Regions from separate parts of the Saccharopolyspora mangrovi genome, predicted to be linked through region 1. Evidence: riboswitches for the same ligand, from Rfam matches in the RefSeq annotation. Region 1 holds a riboswitch; the other holds the start of a gene.

What was found. A riboswitch is a leader RNA that binds a small molecule or an ion and turns the genes downstream of it on or off. The one in region 1 is predicted to bind glycine.
Region 2: it holds a riboswitch for glycine, as region 1 does, so the genes downstream of both, gcvP (aminomethyl-transferring glycine dehydrogenase) here and gcvH (glycine cleavage system protein GcvH) in region 1, are expected to answer to the same signal.

Annotation. Positions count from the first base shown of each region.
Region 1 covers NZ_JAWLNX010000007.1:149,124-161,108, forward strand. Annotated here, with positions in the region: gene R4I43_RS12445 (ABC transporter ATP-binding protein) at 1-3,319, opposite strand, end outside; gene R4I43_RS12450 (ABC transporter permease) at 3,553-4,407, opposite strand; gene R4I43_RS12455 (ABC transporter ATP-binding protein) at 4,407-5,396, opposite strand; gene R4I43_RS12460 (hypothetical protein) at 5,533-6,045, opposite strand; gene ald (alanine dehydrogenase) at 6,547-7,662, opposite strand; gene R4I43_RS12470 (PucR family transcriptional regulator) at 7,830-9,383, opposite strand; glycine riboswitch at 9,493-9,589, shown strand; glycine riboswitch at 9,590-9,685, shown strand; gene gcvH (glycine cleavage system protein GcvH) at 9,738-10,109, shown strand; gene R4I43_RS12480 (L-serine ammonia-lyase) at 10,141-11,496, shown strand; gene R4I43_RS12485 (MarR family winged helix-turn-helix transcriptional regulator) at 11,664-11,985, shown strand, end outside.
Region 2 covers NZ_JAWLNX010000029.1:35,473-47,457, reverse strand. Annotated here, with positions in the region: gene R4I43_RS29320 ((2,3-dihydroxybenzoyl)adenylate synthase) at 1-32, shown strand, start outside; gene R4I43_RS29315 (isochorismatase family protein) at 74-727, shown strand; gene R4I43_RS29310 (phosphopantetheine-binding protein) at 758-994, shown strand; gene R4I43_RS29305 (beta-N-acetylhexosaminidase) at 1,172-2,749, opposite strand; gene R4I43_RS29300 (NAD(P)H-binding protein) at 2,853-3,149, opposite strand; gene R4I43_RS29295 (TetR/AcrR family transcriptional regulator) at 3,171-3,671, shown strand; gene R4I43_RS29290 (propionyl-CoA synthetase) at 3,686-5,566, opposite strand; gene R4I43_RS29285 (hypothetical protein) at 5,888-6,112, shown strand; gene R4I43_RS29280 (CDP-alcohol phosphatidyltransferase family protein) at 6,263-6,958, shown strand; gene gcvH (glycine cleavage system protein GcvH) at 7,061-7,444, shown strand; gene garA (glycogen accumulation regulator GarA) at 7,563-8,030, shown strand; gene R4I43_RS29265 (bifunctional nuclease family protein) at 8,426-8,902, shown strand; gene R4I43_RS29260 (MerR family transcriptional regulator) at 9,169-9,741, shown strand; glycine riboswitch at 9,825-9,926, shown strand; gene gcvP (aminomethyl-transferring glycine dehydrogenase) at 10,091-11,985, shown strand, end outside.

The DNA.
Region 1 (11,985 bases):
GCCCGCGCTCGCCGACCTCCTGCCGGAAGCCGCGCGGCAACATCGCGATGCCCGGCAGCGCACCGACCGCGCGGGCAGCGCCCTCCACCTCCGCCGGGCCGGCATCGGGCCGGGCGTAGGTGATGTTGTCGGCGACGTCGCCGGTGAACAGGTGCCCCTCCTGCGGCACCACCGCCAACCGCTGGTGGAACGAAGCCAGGTCGTAGCCGCGCACGTCCGTCCCATCGACCAGCACCGCGCCCTCGCTGACGTCGTAGAAGCGAGCGATCAGCTTGATCAGGGTCGACTTGCCCGCACCGGTAGCACCCACCAGCGCCACGGTTTCACCAGGCCGCACCCGCAGGTTCACGTCCCGCAGCGCGTACTGCTCGGTGCCGGGGTAGCGGAACGAAACCGCACGCAACTCCACCTCGCCGCGCAGCCTCCCGGACACCTCCACCGGCTCGGCCGCCGCCGGCACCGACGTCGGCGTGCGCAGGAGCTCGCCGATGCGCCGCAAACCGACCTTCGCCTGCTGGTACCCGTCGAAGACACCCGAGAGCTGCTGCACGGGTGAGAAGAACAGTCCCAAGTACAGCAGGAACGCGACCAGCACCCCGGCGGTCATCTCACCCGAGGCGACCCGCGCCGCACCCACTCCCAGCACCGCCGCCTGCGCGATCTCCGACAGCAGCGCCACGAACGGGAAGTAGGTGGCGATGTAGCGCTGGGCGCGCAGGCGGGAACGCCGATAGGCATCGCTGCGCTGCGCGAACACCTTGGCCGCGTGCCCCTCGCGCCGGTGGGCCTGGGCGACCCGCATGCCGGAGACGTTCTCCTGGAGGTCGGCGTTGACGGTGCTGACCCGCTCCCTCGCCTCGGCGTAGGCGGTGGAGGAGACCCTGCGGAAGACGATCGTGGCCACCACCAGGACCGGCAGCACCGCCATCGCCACCAGCGCCAGCGACGGATCGGTGAACAGCAGCGCGCCCGCGATGCCCACCAGCGTCAGCACGCTGACCACGAACGTCGCCAAACCCGTCTGCAGGAACGACGACAGCGCGTCGACGTCGGTGGTCATCCGGGTCATGATCCGCCCGGCCAACTCCCGCTCGTAGAAGTCCAGGCCCAACCGCTGCAGGTGCGCGAAGCTGCGCAGCCGCAGCACGTAGAGCAGGGTTTCCCCGGTGCGCGCGGTGATCACGGTCTGCCGCTTGATCACCAGCCACCCACCGGCCACCAGCACCGCGGCGAGCCCCGTGACCAGCCACAACGTCCCGAGGCTCGCGGTCCCGATCCCGCTGTCGATGCCGTGCCGCACCAGCGACGGGAGCAGCACCGAGGTCAGGGCGTCCCCGGCGACGAGTCCGATCGTCAGCAGCAGCCCCCATCGGATCGGGCGCAACAGCCGGGCCAACCGGAAATCCGGGTCCGGGGCGGTGGGATCGGTTCCCCTCACCTGCGGCAGATCGCGGGTCGGCGGCAGCTTGCGGATTCCCTCGATCAACTCCGGCGTCGGGGGAGTCGACATGGTGCTCATGCCGTGGCGGCCGGACGTGGCCACCTCCGGTCCCGGGTTCGCGCCGGGCTCCGCGGTTTCCTCCGGTGACCACAGCTCCGGGGTGATGCCGTCGGGGGAAACATCCGCCTGCCCCTCGCGCGGGGCGTCGATCATCTCGCCCGGTCCGGCCAGCAGTGACCGGAAAAGCGGGCAGCGCTCCCGCAGCTCCTCCTCGGTGCCGACGTCCACCACACGTCCTTCGTCGAGCACCGCGATCCGGTCGGCGAGCGCCAGCGTCGAGCGGCGGTGCGCGATGAGCAGCGTGGTGCGCTGCGCCGTCACCGAACGCAGCGTGTCGTGGATGGCGGCCTCCGTCGCCGGGTCCACCGCCGACGTCGCATCGTCGAGCACCAGCACTCGGGGGTCGGACAGCAGCGCCCTGGCCAGGGCCACGCGCTGCCGCTGACCGCCGGACAGCGTCAGGCCCCGCTCGCCGACGGTGGTGTCGTAGCCGTCGGGGAGGCCCGTGATGAACTCGTGCGCCTCAGCGCCCTTGGCGGCGGCGATCACCTCCTCGTCGCTGGCGTCGGAACGGCCGTAGGCGATGTTGCCGCGGATGGTGTCGGAGAACAGGAAAGCTTCTTCGAAGACGACCCCGACCGCGCTGCGCAGCGAGTCCAACCGCAGGTCGCGGATGTCGAAGGGCTGCTCCGCGTCAGCGGGACCGATCGAGATGCGTCCCGAGTGCACGTCGTAGAAGCGGGGCAGCAGCAGCGACACCGTCGACTTGCCCGAGCCGGCCGGGCCCACCAGCGCCACGGTCTCGCCGGGACGCACCTGCAGCGTGGCGTCCCGCAGCACCGGTTGATCGCGGGTGTAGCCGAAACCGACCCCGCCCAGCCGCACCTCCAGCGGCCCCTCGGGCAGGCGGTGCGCGTCGGGCTTCTCGGTGACCTCGGGCTGCGAGTCGGTGAGCTCGTGGATCCGCTCGACCCCGGCCCGTGCCAGCTGCGCCTGGATCATCACGCTGGAGAGCATTCGGGCGGGACCGGACAGCATCGCGACGTAGCCGGCGAATGCCACGAAGGTTCCCAAGCTCACCTGGTCCTGCAGCACCAGCCAGCCGCCCAGGCCCAGCACTCCCACCTGCCCGGCCGCGGGCAGCGTCGCCAGGCTCGCCGCGGGCAGCGAGGTCATCCGCGCAGCGCGCAGCCGCTCGGCGAACAACCGCCGCGCCCGCGACTCCAGCCTGCCGACCTCGCGCGTCTCCTGGCCGAAGCCCTTCACCACGCGCACGCCGGTGACGGTCTCCTCGACGTGCTGGGCAATGTCGGCCGCGCGCTGCTGAGCCGACCAGGTCGCGGGGAACAGGCTCTTCTTGCTGCGCGCCGAGACCACCGCGATCAGGGGCGCGACGACCAATGCCACCACGGTCAGCAGCGGTGAGAGCCACAGCATCGCCGCGATCGCGAACACGGCCAGCACGGCGGTGCCCGCAGCCAGCGGCAGCATCGACAGCAGCGAGTTCACCAGCTGCAGATCGCTGATCGAGCGGGACACCACCTGCCCGGTGCGCAACTGGTCCTGCTTGCCGCCGTCGAGCCGCTGCATCGCTGCGAACACGGCCCGCCGCAGGTCGTGCTGCACGTCCAGCGCCAGCCGACCAGCGCTGTAGCGGCGGACGAACGCGGCCGCGAACCGGAACGCACCCACCACCAGCAGCACGAGCACGATCCACCACAGCCGCTCGGTGCTGCGGGCGACGGCGTCGTCAACGGCCAGCTTGGTCAGCAGCGGAACCAACGCCTCCAACCCCACCGCGGTCACGGAGGCACCCATCGCCAACACCAACGCGACCGGGTGGCGCCAACATGCGGCGAAGAGGCGACGGATCCAACCGCCGGAGGATCGGCGGGGATTCTCGGAGTCGCTCACCCCGCCAGGTTAGGCGGCCGCACCGACGGTGCAGCACCACCGATCCTGCGGTGTGACCGGTGCCAACGGGTGAGAATGGGAACCTTCCTGTCATTCCGGTCGCAGCACCGAGCCGAGTGGCAGAAAGGTTCACCTGCTCACACCACGTCGCGTCGCTTGCCCACGAACCAGCCACCGGCGACGAACAGCACGGTGTAGCCGACGAACGTCAGCAGGCTGGCCCACCACGGGTGGCCGTAGCTGCCGCCGAAGAACAGGTGCAGGAGTTCGAAGGCTGCGCGCGGGGTGTTCGGCTCGTTGGGACCTGCGACGGCGGAGACGAACAGCGGCACCGCCAGGTTGGAGACGATGCCGTTGCCCGCTGCCCCCGGCAGGTAGGGCCCGATGCCCGATGCGGCGGTGTCGATCAAGCTGATCGACAGGATGAACTCGACCGCGAACTTGTAGACCAGCGGCAGGATGATCACCAGCACGGAGTTGGCGATCAGCGCTCCGAACCCGACCCCGAGCAGCGTCCACAGCAGCATCGACAGCACCCCCGCGCCGCCGACGCCGAGCCAGCTGCTGAAGCTGCCGAAGTTGCCCATGTCCTGGCCCGCGCCCAGCAGCGCCCCGAAGCTCGCGACCAGCACGTTCGCCAGCCCGTAGATCACGCCGATGCTCGCGCAGGAGATCAGCTTCGCCCAGAGCACGGCGCTGCGCGGATTGGCCGTCAGGTAGGTCGTGGTGATGGTCTTGGCGCGGAACTCGCCGGCGAAGGCCATCGCGCCGAACAGCAACGCGAAGATCGTGCCGAAGTTGGTCGACAGCGCCACCGACAGCAGCCCCAGCGGGAGCGAGGCGCTGAACTCCTCGACCATGTCGATGATCCCGCCGAACGCGGTGCCCAACCAGCCCGCACCGAACCCCAGCACGACCACGGGGATCAGCAGCGCCCACCACAGGCTGGTGGTGAAGATCTTCCGGTACTCGGCCTTGATCAGCCCGACCATCACACGCTCCCACCATCGCCGGGCTGCCCCGTTCCGCCTGGCCGCGCCCACATCTCCGGCGTCTGCGGAGCGTAGTGCGCAAGTCCCGCGAACTGGCCGTGGGTGAGGCGGAAGAACAACTGCTCCAGGTCGATGCGCTCGTCCTGCATCCCGTAGAGCGCGACCCCGGCTTCCAGCGCCAAGTCGGCGACCGTGCGGGAGTCGGCGCCGAGCACGGCCAGCCGCCCGTCCGGGAGGTGCTCGACCTGGAAACCGGCTTCCTGGACCTTGCTGACCAGCAATTCCGGGGAATCGGCTTGCACGAGTGCGCGCGACTGCTGAGCGGCGCGGAGCTCCTCGATGTGCCCGTCGTAGACGCACCGGCCCTGGCTGATGATCACCAGGCGGTCCACGGTGTGCTCGATCTCGCGCAGGAAGTGGCTGGACATCAGCACGGTCCGCCCGCCGGCCGCGAACGCCTGGAGGAAACCCCTCAACCACGCGATGCCCTCGGGATCCAGCCCGTTGGCGGGCTCGTCGAGGACCAGCACCCGCGGGTCCCCCAGCAGCGCGGTGGCCAGCGCGAGGCGCTGCCGCATGCCCAGCGAGAAGCCACCGGTCTTGCGGTCGGCGGCCACGCCGAGCCCGACGAGCTCCAGCGCCCGGTCCACCTGACCGTCGGGGACGTCCATCGCGGCGGCGTAGCAGCGCAGGTGGTGGCGGGCGGTGCGGTTCGGGTGGAACCCGTGCGCGTCGAGCACGGCACCCACGACACCACCCGGGTTCGGCAGCCGGTTGAACGGCAGGCCGTTGATGGTGGCGGTGCCCGAGGTGGGCGTGATCAGGCCGAGGATCATGCGCAGCGCGGTGGTCTTGCCGGCCCCGTTGGGCCCGAGGAAACCGGTGACCGCGCCGGGCTGCACCGTGAAGCTGAGGTCCTGCACCGCGTGCACGGGACCGAATCTCTTGTTCAGCCCCTGCACATGGATGAGACCGCTGCCGTCGTGCACTCGCCCCTCCCACGTCCGGTCACCCGTCGGTGTGCCAATCCTGACGGTCCCATCCTGCCGGACGGGTGAGCACTGGAAGCTGCGGCGTGGTGGCCGGATTTGGTCGCGGGTGCCGGACGTGGGCGAGTTCGGCTGGTCAGGCCCGTTCGACGACCGCAGCGCGGTAGATCTTCTGGTGGTCGGTTTCGAGTCGTCCGGTCAGCGGCGGTGGCGACGCGGGAACCGTTGTCAGGTCGGGCCGGATGAACTCGTCGGTGTCCCAGTCGGAGGGGCCGGTGCCCGTTTCCGACACGATGGGTTCGGCGATCACCGCGACCTCGGGTTCGGGTCTGCGCGGGTGGGACCGGGCCTGGCGGCGGAGCTTGCCGCGCCGCTCCTCCGACGCGGAGCGCTCGGTGATCAGCTGGTGGTGCGCGGCCTGCCACACCTTGCACGGCCAAGGCCGGCCGCGCAGCGTGCCCCGGCAGGACGGGCAGCGCCCGTCGCGGCCAGGTTCGTGATCGGCTAAGAGCGTTCGGAGTGCTTCGGTGAGCCGATAGAGCTCGGATCGGGCAATCGGCAGCAGCACTTCGGGAGCGCCTTCGCCCATCGCTCGGTCCAGCGTGTCGAGCCGGTCGAGAACCGCCTTGCGCAGTGCCGTGTCCGTCACGTTTTCTCCCACCCGTCAGCGCGTTTTTCCTGCGTCGGAGTTTTCGGTGGGGAGTGCTGGATGATCAGTCACCCGCCGTTACTCCGATGGGTGACATCGGCATCGCGGGTCCACGCCTGCACGGCCACTCGACCAGACTCACCCCATCGAGTGGTTATCGATTCGGCGGGAAATCGGTCGCGAAGCGCTCGCTCACGCCGTCGGCAAACCGGCGATCTTGTCCTACACTGAGAGTGGCGGCCTGCTCCCGGTGACCCCCAGGCTGGTTGAGCGGGCCGCCCCTATTCTCCCTTTTCACGGCGTTTCCGATTCGCCTGTCGCGGCAATTTGCTCCGCATTCGATCCGGAGTTGCCAATCAACCAATTCGAATTCGAACTCGGGGCAAATTCCCGAGCGGCTCCGCGGCGCTGACGTGCGCAAGGGAACCTTCCTGTCACCGGGCGCGAAACGGGGCTGCGCGGAAGGGAACCTCCCGCGCAGCCCCGCGCGCACCGAGCGGGTCAGGCCAGGACGCTGCTCAACGGCAGGCTCGTGCGGCCGTGCGCCTCGGCGACCGCCTGGTTGACCAGCTGGCCGTCGTGGGTGTTGAGGCCGCCGGCCAGCGCGGCATCGGCGCGGCAGGCCTGCTGCCAGCCGGACTCGGCGATGCGCAGCACGTAGGGCAGGGTCACGTTGGTCAACGCGTGCGTGGAGGTGGTGGGCACCGCCCCCGGCATGTTCGCCACGCAGTAGAAGACCGACTCGTGCACCCGGTAGGTCGGCTCGTCGTGCGTGGTCGGACGGGAATCGGCGAAGCAACCGCCCTGGTCGATGGCGATGTCGACCAGCACGCTGCCCGCCTTCATCTGCGAAACCAGGTGGTTCGACACCAGCTTCGGGGCCTTGGCGCCCGCGATCAGCACCGCCCCGATCACCAGGTCGGCGGAGCGAACGGCCTGCTCCACCGCGTAGCGGTTGGAGGCGACGGTGCGGATCTGGCCGTGGAAGTCGCGGTCGATCTCGCGCAGCTTCTCGACGTTGGTGTCCAGCAGCTCCACATCGGCACCCATGCCCAGCGCCACCCGGGCCGCGTTCAAACCGGCGACTCCGCCACCGATCACCACGACCCGCGCCGGATGAACACCGGGGACACCGCCCGGAAGCACACCGCGACCACCGCTGGGACGCATCAGCGAATGCGCTCCCACCAGCGGCGCGAGCCGCCCGGCGACCTCGCTCATCGGCGCCAGCAGCGGAAGCCCGCCACCCTCGGTCTGCACCGTCTCGTAGGCGATGCCGGTGACACCCGAGGACAGCATCGCGTCGGTCAGCTCGGCGGAGGCCGCCAGGTGCAGGTAGGTGAACAGCACCTGGTCCCGGCGCAGCCGCGGGTACTCCTCGGCGATCGGCTCCTTGACCTTGAGCACGAGGTCGCCCTCGGCCCACACGTCGTCGGCGGTGGCCAGCACCTTCGCACCGGAAGCGAGGTAGTCCTCGTCGGGGATGGAGGAGCCGGTGCCAGCGCCCGCTTCGACGAACACGTCATGACCACGCGTGGTCAGCTCGTGCACACCGGCGGGGGTGATCGCGACCCGGTACTCGTTGTTCTTGATCTCGCGAGGCACTGCGATCTTCACCGTGGAGTCCTTTCGTCGTGTGGAAACAACGATCGGCCGGTGTGGCGCACAACGCATCATTTCCACAGCATGAGATTGGACCCGGCTGTTTGTGCCGCCAGCACAACGCCCGAGCGTGCGGCCGCCGGAGTGGCAGAAAGGTTCCCCTGCTCGCGGCCCGCCGGGCCTCAGCCGTGCTGCGCCCACCGTTCGGCCAGCAGCTGCACCAGCAGCGCCGAGCGGACGTCCGGGTCGTCGAGGTCGACGTCCACCAGCTGACCGATCCGCTTCATCCGGTACCGGAAGGTGTTGGGGTGCACCCGCAGCTCCCGCCCGGCCTGCCGGGGATCACCGGGATGCCGCAGCCACGCGTGCAGCGTTGCCAGGTGCTCGGTTCCCTGCGTGCGGTCGTGCTCGCGCAGCACCACGAGGGGACCCAACGCGGCAACGCCGGCGTCGGTGGCCGCGCCCGCCATCCGGCTGAGCACCAGCAGGTGCCACAGGTCCTCGTAGACCGCGACCCGCTGCCGCACCAGACCCGTGCGCAGCAGGCCGATCAGCTCCTCCGCCTGGGCGCGGGACCGCGGCACGTCGGTGACCGGCACAGACGTGCCCACCGCGATCAGCGGGCGAGGGGAGAGGTCGTGCGACAGCAGCGCTTGGCGCAGTTCGGGCCAACCGCCGCCGCGCTCCCGGTCGGGAACCAGGGCGTAGAGCACCGCGCCGATCTCGGTGACCAGCGGTCGCCGCCCGATGCCGCGGGTGATCCACTCCCACATCGCCAGCCGCTGCCCCTCCGCGGGCTCGTCGGAGGCCGGCATCTCGATCGCGATCACGCGATGCGCTTCGTTGGGCACCGCCAGCTCGTTGGCGGCCGCCCGCCACCCGTCACTGCCGTCGAGCAGCAATCGGACCTGCTCCGCCGACCGCCGCCGCTGCACGTCGGCGACCGCGCGCCAGCGCAACAGCTGCAGCGCCACCAGCGGCGCGGTGTCGGCGAAGGCCGTCGCGCGCTCTTCAGAGACGGGGCCGGGCACCACCGCCCACATCGAGCCGAGCAGCTCCCCGCCCATGCGGATCGGCATCACCAGGCGCGGCAGCGTCCCGTCCTGCTGCCCGGGCACGAAGATCGCCGAACTGCCCTTGGTCAGCTGCCGGAACGTGCCGCGGGCGCGGAACTTCGCCAGCACGTCGTCCGGCTGCTTGCGGCCCATGATCGTGGAGACCCGCGCCGGGTCGGTCAGGTCCTGCCGCGCCGAGTAGGCCAGCACCTGGGAATGGGCGTCCTCGATGGTCACCGGGGCGTCCACGACGTCGGCGACCGCGTCGGCGAGCCGGAACAGGTCCGCCACACCGACGCCGCTCTCCTCCGCCTGCCTGATCCCGCCCGCCAGAGCGGCGCGGATCAGCCACACCAGCTGCGCCCAGGCGGTCCCGGACCGCACCTCGACCAGCGCTATCCCCGCTTCGCGCACGGCCTCCACGACCGCGGCCTCCACGGCGACCGGTGGTTTGAGCAGCACCGCGGCCGCACCTTGCTCACCGCAGTCGCGCACCAGGCGCACCGCCTGCTCGCCGTCACCGATCCCCACGCCCAGCACCAGGTCGCCGCCGGTCGCGGTCGTGGGCTGATCAGGTTCGGCGATCACCACGTCGCCCGCGACGGTGTTGGACTCCGGGCTGATCACCGTGCGAAGCAGGGCCGGGCCGACCCGCTCGACCAGCGCCCGGATGTCGAGCATCGAAGGGTCCTCCTCGACCAAGACGCACCGGCGGAGATCACATGTGCATTGACAGTCCCGCTGGCCCGTTTATCGTTGCTGAGCACATCGACAATCGCATACCGGCCATCGACCCCGTGCGGGAGAGACCCTGCCCAGCAGCGCAGGGCGCCGAAGGAGCAACACTCCCCAGCAAACTCTCAGGCACCCATGACCGCTCGGGCGAGGCGACTCTGGAAAGCGCTCGTCGACGCCGACGGGCCACCCACGGTGCAAGCCGCTGCAGCGGCGAAGCTCTCAGGTTCCGCAACAGAGGGGGAGGCCCAGCCGAAACCGGGGATCGACGTCCCCTCGAAACAGCTTTGGAGCCTCCCGATGTCGCTGCCCACGAACCTGTCCTACACCGAAGAGCACGAGTGGATCGAGGACCGCGGCGAGGTCGCGCGCATCGGCATCACCGAGCACGCCGCCAGCGCCCTCGGCGACATCGTCTTCGTCCAGCTCCCCGAGGTCGGCGACAAGATCGAGGCCGGTCAGGCGTGCGGTGAGCTCGAGTCCACCAAGTCCGTCAGCGACCTGTTCGCGCCCGTCACCGGCGAGATCGTCACCATCAACGAGTCCGTCGTGGACGACCCGGCCGTGGTCAACTCCGACCCCTACGGCGAGGGTTGGCTGATCGAGGTGCGCGTCAGCGAGACGGGTGCGACCCTCACGGCTCAGCAGTACGCCGAATTGATCAACGAGTAGCCGCGAAGCCCGGAACGAGGCGAGACGATCAATGGCGATCGGTGTCTTCGACCTGTTCTCGGTGGGGATCGGCCCGTCCAGCTCGCACACCGTGGGACCGATGCGCGCAGCGCAGCGGTTCACCTCCAGACTGCGCGAGAACGGGACGATCTCCCAGGTCAGCAGGGTCAAAGCGGAGTTGTTCGGTTCCCTCGGCGCGACCGGCCACGGGCACGGGAGCCCGAGCGCGGTCGTGCTCGGGCTGGAAGGGCACCGACCGGAGTCCGTGGACCCGGTGGCCGGCGCGCGGCGGGTGGACGAGATCGAGCGGAGCGGCCTGCTGCGGCTCGGCGGCGACCAGGTGCTGCCCTTCACCAGTGCCCGGGATCTGGTGCTGCACAGGCGCAAATCCCTTCCGCAGCACCCCAACGGATTGCGCTTCACCGCCATCGGCAACGACGGCGGTGAACTGGATTCGGCGGTCTACTACTCGGTGGGCGGCGGTTTCGTCGTGGATGAGGACGCCGCGGGCGCGGATCGGGTCAAAGCCGATGACACAGCGGTTCCCATGCCCTTCCGCACGGGAGCCGACCTGCTGCTGCGCAGCGCTGAGTCCGGCCTGCCGATCAGCGGCGTGATGCTGGCCAACGAGCTGTCGTGGCGCGAGGAGCCCGCGGTGCGCGCGGGGCTGCTCGACATCTGGCGGGTGATGCGGGAATGCGTCGACAACGGATGCCGCAACACCGGTGAGCTGCCCGGCGGTCTGAAGGTCCGGCGCCGCGCGGCGGAGTTGGCCGCGGCCCTGACCGAACAGGACGATCCCCTGGAGTGGGTCACGTTGTTCGCCCTGGCGGTCAACGAGGAGAACGCCGCAGGTGGCCGCGTGGTGACCGCGCCGACCAACGGTGCGGCGGGGATCGTGCCTGCGGTGCTGCACTACTACGCCCGGTTCGTGCCCGGCGCGGACGACGACAGTGTGGTGCGGTTTTTGCTCACGGCCGGTGCGATCGGGGTGCTGTTCAAGGAGAACGCGTCCATCTCGGGCGCGGAGGTCGGCTGCCAGGGCGAAGTCGGCTCGGCCTGCTCGATGGCCGCTGCGGGCTTGGCCGAGGTGCTCGGCGGGACGCCCGAGCAGGTGGAGAACGCCGCCGAGATCGCGATGGAGCACAACCTGGGGCTCACCTGCGATCCGATCGGCGGTCTGGTGCAGATCCCGTGCATCGAGCGCAACGCGGTGGCCTCGGTCAAGGCGATCACGGCGGCCCGGATGGCGCTGCGCGGCGACGGCACCCACTTCGTGTCCCTGGACAAGGTCATGAAGACGATGCGGGAGACCGGGCGCGACATGAAGGTCAAGTACAAGGAGACCGCGCGCGGCGGCTTGGCCGTCAACGTCATCGAGTGCTGACAGCGGCCTGAGGTGAGCATGGGAACCTTCCTGTCATCACCGAGGGCCGCTTCGCCGCGCTGACCTGCGCGAAAGAAATCGCCGGTGAACCTTCGCGAGATCGACCGCGGAAACGATTGCACCCAATTTGATTGTGCACAACTCAGTTGTGGGCTACCGTCTACCGCGTGACGACGGAATCGGGTTCGACGCTGGATCGGCTGCTCTGCTTCGCGCTGCACAGCGCGTCGCGGGCGTTCACCAACCTCTACCGGCCGTTCCTCGACGAGATCGGCCTGACCTATCCGCAGTACCTGGTGATGCTGGTGCTGTGGGAGCGCGAGTCGCTGACGGTCAAGGAGCTCTGCGCTCGGCTGCGACTCGACTCGGGGACGTTGTCACCGCTGCTGAAGCGACTCCAGTCCCGCGACCTGATCGTCCGCACCCGCAGCGAGACCGACGAGCGGTCCGTGCGCGTCGCGGTCACCGACGAAGGGCGCGCGCTGTGGC
Region 2 (11,985 bases), on a different contig from region 1:
GCCGCGAACTGGTGCCGAAACTCGGCCGCTAACAACGACTTCGCACATCTCGAGAACTTCGGAGGGGGAGCCCGTGGCGCTTCCGAGCATCGCACCCTACAGCGTTCCGCAGGCCGGTGACCTGCCCGTCAACAAGGTCTCCTGGCGGCCGGAACCGGAACGCGCGGTGCTGCTGATCCACGACATGGAGAAGCACTTCGTCAACGCCTTCAGCCCGGGCCGCGAACCGCTGAACCAGGTCGTGCCCAACATCGCGCTGCTGCGCGAACGCGCCCGCGCCGCAGGCGTTCCGGTCGTCTACTGCGCCCAGCCGGGCGGGCAGACCCCGGAACAGCGGGGGCTGCAGCTGGAGTGGTGGGGACCGGGAGTTGCCGACCCGTCGATGGAGGAGATCATCGACGAGCTGGTGCCCGGGGCGGGCGACGTCCAGCTGACCAAGTGGCGCTACAGCGCGTTCCAGCGCACCGACCTGCGCCGGCGGATGCAGGAGTGGGGACGCGACCAGCTGATCATCACCGGCATCTACGCCCACATCGGATGCCTGATGACCGCCTCGGAGGCCTTCCAGCAGGAGGTGCAGGCCTTCTTCGTCGCCGACGCGGTCGCCGACTTCTCCCGCGCCGACCACGACATGGCCGTGTCCTACGCGGCCCGCAACTGCGGCGTCGTCGACACCACCCGCAACCTTTCCCGCGACCTCGTCGCGCAGGAATCCGAAGTCGCCTGAGCCGGCGCACCACCCAGGAGAATCCCGAACATGGCTGAGAAGCTCACCCTCGAAGCGGTCCGCGAGCAGGTCGCCGAACTCCTCTACGAGGACCCCTCCGAACTCGCCGACGACGAAGACCTCATCGACTGGGGGCTCGACTCGGTGCGCATCATGACCCTCGTCGAGCAGTGGCGGAAGCAGGGCGTGCAGATCACCTTCGCCGATCTCGCCGAACGCCCCACCCTCGCCGACTGGTGGAAGGTCCTCGAACCCAAGATCCCCTGACACCCAACGCGCAGAGCCCCACGCCGCACGAGATTCGAGTCCTCGCGCTCGGGCGTGCACGGCCCGGTTGGTCGGTGGGTGGGGATTCGAATTTCGCGCGAAATTCGACCCCGAACTTCGGCGGTCAAACTTCGCGCGAAATTCGAATCGTCGCCGCCTGGCGCGGTGGGACGCTGGTCACTGGGCCCAGGGGATCTGCGGGCTTCGGTAGAAGTCCTGGCCTGCTGCCTGCCAGCGGGGGCCTTGGGTGGCCAGGCGGGTCTTGAAGGACTCCCAGTTCAGCGCGCCCTTCGGCGACCAGCCGAGTTCGGCGATGGCCGGCAGGCGCGGGAACGCCATGAACTCGATGTGCTGCGAGGTCTCCAGCGTCTCGCTGAACATCGGCGCCTCCACGCCGAGCACCGATTCCTCCGGCACGCCCTGCAGGTAGCTGCCCGGGTCCCAGCCGTAGGCGTCGGCGACCTCGATGAACCCGGCCCACTGCAGGCCCAGCGGCGTGTTCTCGTCGTACTTCATGTCCAAGTAGGACTTGTTCGCCGGGGAGGCCAGGATCTTGTTGCCGCGGGCCACGGCGTCGGTCAGCAGCGGATCGCCGTTGGTGGTGCCCCAGAACTGCAGCGCCGCATCGCCCTCCGGGGCGGCCTTGCCGTACTCGTGCCAGCCGAGCGGCTTCTTGCCGTACTTCTCCACCAGCGGCAGCACCTTCGACATGAAGGTCACGTAGTCCTCGTCGGTGGTGGAGTGCGCCTCGTCGCCGCCGATGTGGACGTGCTCGCCGGGGGTCAGCGCCGCCACCTCGCGGATGACGTCCTCGACGAACCGGTAGGTGATGTCCTTGTTCACGCACAGCGAGCTGAAGCCCACGTCGATGCCGGTGTAGGGCGGCGGCGCCACCCCGTCGCAGTTGAGCTCCGCGTAGGAGGTCAGCGCGGCGTTGGTGTGGCCGGGCATGTCGATCTCGGGGATGACCGTCATGTGCCGGGACGCGGCGTAGTCGACGATCTCGGAGTAGTCCTGCTGGGTGTAGAACCCGCCCGGCGTGCCGCCGACCTCGGTCTGCCCGCCGACCTCGGTCAACCGCGGCCAGCTGTTGATCTGCAGCCGCCAGCCCTGGTCGTCGGTCAGGTGCAGGTGCAGCTTGTTGATCTTGTACTTGGCGACCTGGTCGATGTAGCGCTTGACCATGTCGACGGTGAAGAAGTGCCGCGCCGGGTCCAGCTGTGCGGAGCGGTGCGCGAACCGCGGCTTGTCGGTGATCTCGCCGCCGGGCATCGTCCACGGACCCGGCTGCGCGGTCGGGCTCTCGATGCTCGCGGGCAGCAGCTGGCGCAGCGTCTGCACGCCGTTGAACAAGCCGTCCGGGCTGGTCGCCTGCAGCTTCACCGCGTCGTCGGCGACCTGCAGCCGGTAGCCCTCCGGGCCCAGCGCCGGGTCGCCGTCCAGCGCCAGCGCGATGTCACCGGTGCCGGGCAGCGCGGGGTTGACCGGCACGGGGAAGCCGGTCGCGGGCCGCAGCACGCCCGCCAGGTACTCGCCGACACCGGCCGCCTCGCCGGGCGCCAGGACGGCGGTCTGCTCGGACAGCTCGAACTCGGCCGCCGGGTTCGGCCGCACCGATTCCGGCGCGGGCACGATGTCGTCCATCGCGGAGGCGGGTTCGGCGCTCGCCGGGGCCACGGCTCCGGCGGCCAGCAGTGCTCCGGCGACGACGGCCAGCCCGGCCCTCGCCGCCCTCGATCGGGGTCGTGCGCTCATCGTTGTGGCTCCATCCTCGGGGGAACGGTGCACACAAAGGTATAGACCAAAACGGAAGCCGGAAGCCTCCGAACGGACGTATCGGACCGCCGCGGCAGCAGGCTCACCCGGCGATGTAGGCGGCGTTGCGCAGCGACGTCCAGGCGATGCCGGAGTCGGCGAGCATCTCCTCCGTGGCGATGTGGATCCGCGACGGCGGGTACGGGTTGCCGGGGGTGGCGGCGTGCTGGCTCGTGTAGACCAACCGCTGGACGCCGGCTGCCGCGGCGGCCTCGATCGCGTTGCCGTGCAGCCCGGCGACGTCGGCGGTCGGGTCGTTGCCGGACACCAGCAGCACCTGCTCGGCGCCCTCGAACGATGCGCGCAACGCGGCCGGATCCTCGTAGGAGGCCTGCCGCACGCGCACTCCGCGCTCGGCGAGGTGACGAGCTCTGCCGGCGTCGCGGACGCTGACGCCGATCCGCTCGGCGGGCACTCGGGGGTGAGCAAGGCGACGATCTTCGACCGGTTCGGCGGACGGATCGGTCTCATTGACGCCGTCATCGAAGAGGTCGTCGCGGTCGAGCTGCGCGGCATCATCGACCGCACCCGCGCCATCGGCGACCCCTGGGAGCGGTTCGCGCACTACGTCACCGCGATCCGCGACCTGCAGTACCGCCAACCCGCCGCCAACGACGCGATGCTGCAGGTCTACCCCGATGCGCAGAGGCTGCTGGAGATCTGCCGGGTCGCAGGCGAGATCAACGAGGAGCTCATCGAGGTGAGCCGCGCTGCGGGCGCGCTGCGGGCCGAGTTCTGCGCGGACGACCTCCACGCGCTCCTGCACGACAACGCGCTCGCCCTCAAACACGGAACCCGCCCCCGCCGGGAGGACTACGACCGCCGCACCGCATTCCTCCTCGACGGGATCCGCAGGCGGTAGGGGCTCCGCCGGACCTAACCGTCCCCGCGCAACGACGGGCGCAGTTGGTCGAGGACCGACGGGTCCTCGATGGTCGAGGGCACCGCCGTGTCGCCGCGATCGGCGATCTCGCGCATCGACTTGCGCAGGATCTTGCCCGAGCGGGTCTTGGGCAGCCCGTCGACGACCGCGACGTCGCGGAACGCCGCCACCGGGCCGATCTGCTCGCGCACCGTTGCCACCAGCTCCTCGCGCAACGTCTCCGCGGAGATGTCCACACCGGACTTGAGCACCACGAACCCGCGCGGCACTTGGCCTTTGAGCTGGTCGTGCACGCCGATCACCGCGCACTCGGCCACCGCCGGGTGGGCGGCCAGCACCGCCTCCATCGACCCCGTCGACAACCGGTGCCCGGCCACGTTGATCACGTCGTCGGTGCGGCCCATCACGAACACGTACCCGTCGGAGTCGACGTAGCCGTTGTCGCCGGTGACGTAGTAGCCCTCGTAGCGCGACAGGTAGGACTCGCGGAACCGCTCGTCATCGCCCCACAGCGTCGGCAGCGTGCCGGGCGGCAGCGGCAGCTTCAGGCAGATCGCCCCATCGTTGCCCGGCGGCAGCGGGTTGCCGGCCTGGTCCAGCACCGCGATCTCGTAACCCGGCACCGGCACCGTCGGTGAACCCGCCTTGACCGGCATCGGCTCCAGCCCGCGCAGGTTGCTGCAGATCGGCCAACCCGTCTCGGTCTGCCACCAGTGGTCGATCACCGGCACGCCCAGCTGCTCCGCGGCCCAGTGGTAGGTCTCCGGATCCAGCCGCTCGCCGGCCAGGAACAGCGTCTGCAGGCACGAGGTGTCGTGCTCGGCCAGCAGCCGACCGTCCGGGTCGACGCGCTTGATCGCCCGCAGCGCCGTCGGCGCGGTGAACAGCGCCTTCACCCGGTGCTGGGCGATGACCCGCCAGAACGCCCCCGCGTCCGGCGTGCCCACCGGCTTGCCTTCGTAGACCACCGTCGTCGCCCCGGTCAGCAGCGGCGCGTAGACGATGTAGGAGTGGCCGACCACCCAGCCCACGTCCGAGGCGGTCCAGAAGACCTCGCCGGGGGAGATGTCGTAGATGTTGGCCATCGACCAGCGCAGCGCCACGGCGTGCCCGCCGTTGTCGCGCACCACGCCCTTGGGCTTGCCGGTGGTGCCCGAGGTGTAGAGCACGTAGAGCGGGTCGGTAGCCTTGACCGGCACGCACTCGGCGGGCTCGACGCCCGCCAGCGCGTCCTGCCAGTCGACGTCGCGCGGACCCAGTTCGGCGCGCGCCTGCTCGCGCTGGAGCACGATCACCGCGTCCGGCTGGTGCTCGGTCTGCCGCAGCGCCTCGTCGACGATCGGCTTGTACTCCACGACCCGGTTGGGCTCGAGCCCGCACGAGGCCGCCACGATCACCTTCGGCCGGGCGTCGTCGAGGCGCGCCGCCAGCTCCTTGGGCGCGAAGCCGCCGAAGACCACCGAGTGCACCGCGCCGATCCGCGCGCACGCCAGCATCGCGATCGCCGCCTCGGGGATCATCGGCAGGTAGAGCACCACCCGATCACCCCGGGTCACGCCCCGCGCCCGCAGCGCCCCGGCGAAGCGCGCGACCGCCTCCAGCAGCTCCCGGTAGGTCCAGGTCCGCACCACGCCGGTCATCGCCGAGTCCCAGATCAGCGCGGCCTGGTCGCCCCGGCCGTCGCGCACGTGCCGGTCCAGGGCGTTGAAGCAGGTGTTGAGCTCGCCGTCCGGGAACCAGCGGTACATCGGCGCCTCGGAGTCATCCAGCGCTCGTGACGGCTCGCGGTCCCAGTCGATCGCCCGCGCCGCGTCGAGCCAGAAGCCCTCGCGGTCGGTCAGGCTCCGCCGGTAGCTCTCCGCGTAAGCACCCATCGTCCGACTACCTCCCGCGTCCGCTGGAACACCGCCTGTGTAGTACCGCAGATCAGATCATGGCGCCAGGGCCCCGCGCCTCCGTTCGGCCGAAACGCGTTCGTCACGAGCGAAACTTCGGGGTTCGGACGAACGGGCGAACGGAATTCGGTCGCGCTCCCACCTCGTGCGCTTCGGCGACGCCGTTCGCCCGCTGGGCGCTGCGGGTGGGTTTCCAGCGCGACAGCGCGACTTCCAGACCCCACAATCGGCGGCGAGCCGATGGCCGGGCTAACACCGAGGTGTCCCGCGCCGACAAATGAATCGGAGGTGCTACGAACTATGGGCACGATGGAACCGGCAGAGCCTCCCAGGGCAACAGCGACCGTCGACGATCCGAACGACTTGCCGACCGCGCCGTGCAGCGTGGTCTGGAGCGGCGGCCACTCCTACGTCCGCGAGGGGACCGCGGGCGCCCGCTGGGCGGGCGTCGACGATCGCGGCAGAGCCCGGTTCCTCACCGATGCCGAGTTGCGCCGCCGGGGCTGGAGCCGCACCCGCGGCTGACCACCGCCGGACCTCACCGCATCGCAGGAGGTCCCGCCTCCGGCTGGCCGCCAGGTGGGTTGCGCTGGCGATATGAGACCCTGATCGGGTAAGGATGCACAGGTGTGCACCCGTTGCGGGGCAGTGCGCACAACCATTCAGGGGAGGCTCGTGGTGCAGGACGCCGAGCGCACCACGGAAAACACCACGAGCGGGCCGAAGGGCGAGGCCGGTCAGGGACACCGAGGGCCGGGCGACCCGGGCCTGGACCGGATCCGCGAAGTCGCCCGCGGGGTCTGGGCCGACCCCTGGTGGACGCTGCCGAACCTGCTCAGCGTCATCCGCCTGGCCGGCGTTCCGGTCTTCCTCTGGCTGCTGCTCGGCCCGCAGGCCGACCTGCTCGCGCTGCTGGTCCTGGTGATCAGCGGTGCCACCGACTGGCTCGACGGCAAGCTCGCCCGCTGGCTCAACCAGTACAGCCGCATCGGCGAGCTGCTCGACCCCGCCGCCGACCGGCTCTACATCGTCGCCACGCTGATCGCCTTCGTGCTGCGCGACGTCATCCCCTGGTGGGTCGCGGTCGCCCTGGTCGGCCGCGACGTCGTGCTCACCCTGTGCCTGCCGGTGCTGCGCTGGCACGGCTACGAGCCGCCCGAGGTGCACTACCTCGGCAAGGCTGCCACGTTCTGCCTGATGTACGCCTTCCCGCTGCTGCTGCTGGTGCAGGACGACTTCACCGGCGCCGACGTGGTCCGCCCGATCGCCTACGCCTTCACCGCCTGGGGCGGCGCGCTCTACCTGTGGGCCGGGATCCTCTACCTGGGGCAGGTCATCGCCGCCGTGCGCGGCGCCAGAGCGCGCACCTGATCTCCGCTGCGCGTCGTCTTGCGGCCCTCGCCGGGCGGTGAATACGCTCGCCGCGCCGATCACTCGGCACGTTGCACACAGCGGACGAAAGGCGGGACCACCGTGGCGGCCCCGGAGATCAAGTACACCGAAGAGCACGAATGGGTCCAGCTCGTCGGCGAGGGCACGGTGCGCATCGGCATCACCGACTACGCCCAGCAGCAGCTCGGCGACGTGGTGTTCGTGCAGCTCCCCGAGGTGGGGCAGCAGGTCGCCGCCGGGGACTCGATGGGCGAGGTGGAGTCGACCAAGAGCGTCTCCGACATCTACGCCCCGGTGACCGGTGAGGTCACCGCAGGCAACACCGCTCTCGAGGACCAGCCGGAGTTGGTCAACTCGGACGCCGCGGGGGACGGCTGGATGGTGGAGATCCGGCTCGCCGACCCGGACCAACTGGCGGGTCTGCTCGACGCCGACGGTTACCAGAACCTGATCGACCAGGCATGATCGTCCCGCCTGGCCTCCGCTGTGCGACGATGTCAGGAGTCGCTCGTTACGAGGCTGTCCAGGCACGGTACGTTGGGCGCATACTTGGCACGATCTATCCGCGTAGAGGAGAGCTCAGGTGAGCCAAAACAGCGGCTTCGGCGACGTTCCGCCGGAGCAGTCACCGGAGACCACCTCGGTCTTCAGGCCCTTCCTCTCGGAGCCGGAAAGCACCGAGAGCGCGGCCCCGGAGCCTGCCGCCGCAGCCGGGGTCGATGCGCTGCCCGCGGGTTCGGCCCTGCTGGTGGTCAAGCGCGGCCCGAACGCGGGTTCGCGGTTCCTCCTGGACCGCGAGACCACCAGCGCCGGTCGGCACCCGGACAGCGACATCTTCCTGGATGATGTGACGGTCTCCCGGCGGCACGCCGAGTTCCGCCGCGAGGGCAACGACTTCGTGGTGGTCGACGTGGGCAGCCTCAACGGCACCTACGTGAACCGGGAACCGGTGGACACCTCGGTGCTGGCCAACGGCGACGAGGTGCAGATCGGGAAGTTCCGCCTGGTGTTCCTCACCGGGCCGATCGATGGGGGCCAGGGCGGCCGCTGAGGCCGTCGACCAGGGCTTTTTCAACCCGTCAGCGGGGCGGCGCCGCACGGCGTCGCCCCGCTGACGCATGAGGCAGCTGCGCCGCCCGCGCGCACGCGACCTCCCCGCGCCGGGAATTTCCCGGAGCCACAAGCGGTTTCCACCGCGCAGCAGGGCATTTTCCGGGCGAATCGACGGGGCCCTGCGCGGTGTATTGTGCTGGGCAGCGCTCAACGACGAGCTCAGCCAGCGGTCCGGGCGACGAGCCCCGACTACAACGACCGCGATGGCGGTGGTCCACCGGACCGCCGGTGGGAAGGGCGTGTCCGCCGTATCGCGGGTAGCGTCGGAGGCGTCGGTGCGGGACCCTCGACGGGGAAGTCACGCTTCGGCGCGCTGGAGGAGGCGATGTGACGATGAGCAGCGAGATGCGCGTCGTCGGCGTGCGAGTTGAACTACCAGCCAACCAGCCGATCCTGCTGTTGCGCGAGGCGGAGGGCGAGCGCTACCTGCCGATCTGGATCGGGTCGGTGGAGGCGACCGCCATCGCCCTGGAGCAGCAGGGCGTGCGGCCCCAGCGGCCGCTCACGCACGACCTGCTCAAGGACGTCATCGGCGCCCTCGGCCGCGACCTGGAACAGGTCCGGATCACCGATCTGCAGGAGGGCACCTTCTTCGCCGAGCTGGTGTTCGACGGCGATGTGCGGGTGTCCGCGCGACCGAGCGATTCGGTGGCGCTGGCGTTGCGCATCGGTGTGCCGATCCACGCCGACGAGTCGGTCCTCGACGAGGCCGGGCTGATCATTCCGGACGAGCAGGAGGACGAGGTGGAGAAGTTCCGCGAGTTCCTCGACTCCGTTTCGCCGGAGGACTTCCGCGGCGCGGACACGTGACGGACCGGCGGTAGTAGGCCGAACAGACCACACCGGCCCCCGAGTTGCAGGAGCGGCTCGGGGGCCGGATCTCGTGCTCGGGCAACGAGAGCTCGCGCCGCCCGCGCGTCGCGTTGACCCGCCTGCTGAGCGGGCCTACCTTCGGATGTACGCGAATTGCCCCGGTGTGATTCAGCCGGTGTACGGCTTCGCGGCCCTGGATCGCAAACGGTCCAGGCGCTGGTGATCGTCGTCGTCGGCTACGGGCCGGACGAGGGGAGGCAGGCGTGGTGGAGGAAGCAGCGAACTCGGACGCTGTGGAGCAGGGTGCGCTGTTCCCCGACGCCTCGGCCCCGGACGAACTGGTCGGTTACCGCGGGCCGGCGGCCTGCCAGATCGCGGGCATCACCTACCGGCAGCTGGACTACTGGGCGCGCACCAAGCTGGTCGGCCCGTCGATCCGCGGGGCTGCCGGTTCCGGCTCCCAGCGGCTGTACTCGTTCAAGGACATCCTGGTGCTCAAGGTGGTCAAGCGACTGCTCGACACCGGGGTTTCGCTGCACAACATCCGGGTCGCGGTGGAGCACCTGCGCAAGCGCGGCGTTCAGGACCTGGCGAAGCTGACGCTGTTCAGCGACGGCACCACGGTCTACGAGTGCACCTCCGCGGAGGAGGTGGTCGATCTGCTGCAGGGCGGCCAGGGAGTGTTCGGCATCGCGGTCAGCGGTGCGATGCGCGAGATCAGCGGGACCATCCACGAGTTCCCGGCCGAGCGCGCCGACGGCGGCGAGAACATCGAGTCGGCGATCAACGACGAGCTCGCGGCCCGCCGCCGCGACCGCCAGGCGGAGACCGGCTGAACGACAGGCATCGTCCATGTGTGCGGTAGCCGACATTGATGGTCTGATAAACCGCGTTGATCGGGTACTCTGAGCGGCATCGCCGACCCCGTGCGGGAGAGTCCGGTCCTGGTCTTGCCAGGGCAGGCGCCGAAGGAGCAACTCTCCCCGACAACCTCTCAGGCCACCTGGACCGCACGGGCGAGATACCTCTGGAAAGCGGGCACACCTGAAGGTGGGCCCCGCCGACGGTGCAAGCCCGGTCCGCCGGGTGAAGCTCTCAGGCGTTCGCTTGGCGAACAGTGACAGAGGGGGAGAGCAGCCACCGCTGCTTCGCCCTTTGTTCGCCGCGATGATTGAGGTTTTGGCGATGACCGACGCGACGCACGACCGCATCCCACTGGCCGCGCTGGAGCACGGAAGGCCCTTCGCTGACCGCCACGTCGGGCCGATGCCCGCCGAACTGGCCCGCATGCTCGACGTGATCGGCGTCGGCTCCCTGGAGGAGCTGGGGCAGAAGGCCGTCCCGGACAGCATCCGCGAGGGCGACCTGCAGCTGTCGCTGCCGGACCCGGCCACCGAGACCGAGGCGCTGGCGGAGCTGCGCGAGCTGGCCAGCCGCTGCACCCCGCACGCCGAGATGATCGGTCTGGGCTACTACGGCACGGTCACCCCGCCGGTGATCCTGCGCAACGTGCTGGAGAGCCCGGCCTGGTACACCGCCTACACGCCCTACCAGCCGGAGATCTCGCAGGGCCGGTTGGAGGCGCTGCTGAACTTCCAGACGATGGTCGCCGACCTGACCGGGGTGCCGGTCTCCAACGCCTCGATGCTCGACGAGGCCACCGCCGCGGCCGAGGGCATGACCCTGGTGCGCCGCGCGGGCAAGTCGAAGTCGCCGCGCTTCCTGGTCGACGCCGACACGCTGCCGCAGACCATCGCCGTCATCGAGACCCGCGCCGAGCCGCTGGGCATCGAGGTCGAGGTCGCCGACCTGTCGGCCGGTGAGCTTCCCGAGGGCGAGTTCTTCGGCGCCCTGCTGTCCTACCCGGGCGCCTCAGGTGCGGTGCGCGACCACGAGGCGCTGATCGCCGAGATCCACGAGCGCGGCGCCAAGGTCGTGGTGGCCGCCGACCTGCTGTCGCTGACGCTGCTGCGCGCGCCCGGTGAGATCGGTGCCGACGTCGTCGTGGGCAGCACCCAGCGCTTCGGCGTGCCGATGGGCTTCGGCGGCCCGCACGCCGGGTTCATGGCCGTGGGCAAGGGGCTCGAGCGGCAGCTGCCGGGCCGCCTGGTCGGCGTGAGCGTCGACGTCGACGGCAACCAGGCCTACCGGCTCGCGCTGCAGACCCGCGAGCAGCACATCCGCCGCGAGAAGGCCACCAGCAACATCTGCACCGCGCAGGTCCTGCTGGCCGTGGTCGCCTCGATGTACGCGGTCTACCACGGACCGGACGGGCTCAAGGCCATCGCGACCCGCGCGCACCGGATGGCCAGCGTGCTCGCCGAGCAGCTGCGCCGCGGCGGGGTCGAGGTCGTGCACGGCGAGTTCTTCGACACCGTGGTGGCCAAGGTCCCGGGCAAGGCCGACGAGGTGCTGGCCGCCGCCCGGCGGGGCGGCGTGAACCTGCGCCGGGTCGACGCCGACCACGTGGGCATCAGCTGCGACGAGACCACCACCCGCGCCCACCTGGCCCTGGTGTGGGAGGCTTTCGGCGTCGGTGCCGGTGACGTCGACGCGCTGGACGCCGAGACCGCCGACGCGCTGCCCGCCGCGCTGGCGCGCACCTCCGAGTACCTGACGCACCCGGTGTTCCGCACGCACCGCTCCGAGACCTCGCTGCTGCGCTACCTGCGGCAGCTGTCGGACAAGGACATCGCGCTGGACCGCAGCATGATCCCGCTGGGCTCCTGCACCATGAAGCTCAACGCGACCGCGGAGATGGAGCCGATCACCTGGCCCGAGTTCTCCTCGCTGCACCCCTTCGCGCCCGCCCAGGACGCCGAGGGACTGCTCAAGGTCGTCTCCGACCTGCAGGAATGGCTCGCCGAGGTCACCGGCTACGACGCGGTGAGCCTGCAGCCCAACGCGGGCAGCCAGGGCGAGTTCGCGGGTCTGCTGGCCATCCGCGCCTACCACCACAGCCGTGGTGAGGCCGAGCGCGAGGTGTGCCTGATCCCGGCCAGCGCGCACGGCACCAACGCCGCCAGCGCCGTGATGGCCGGGATGCGCGTGGTCGTGGTCCGCTGCGACGAGCAGGGCAA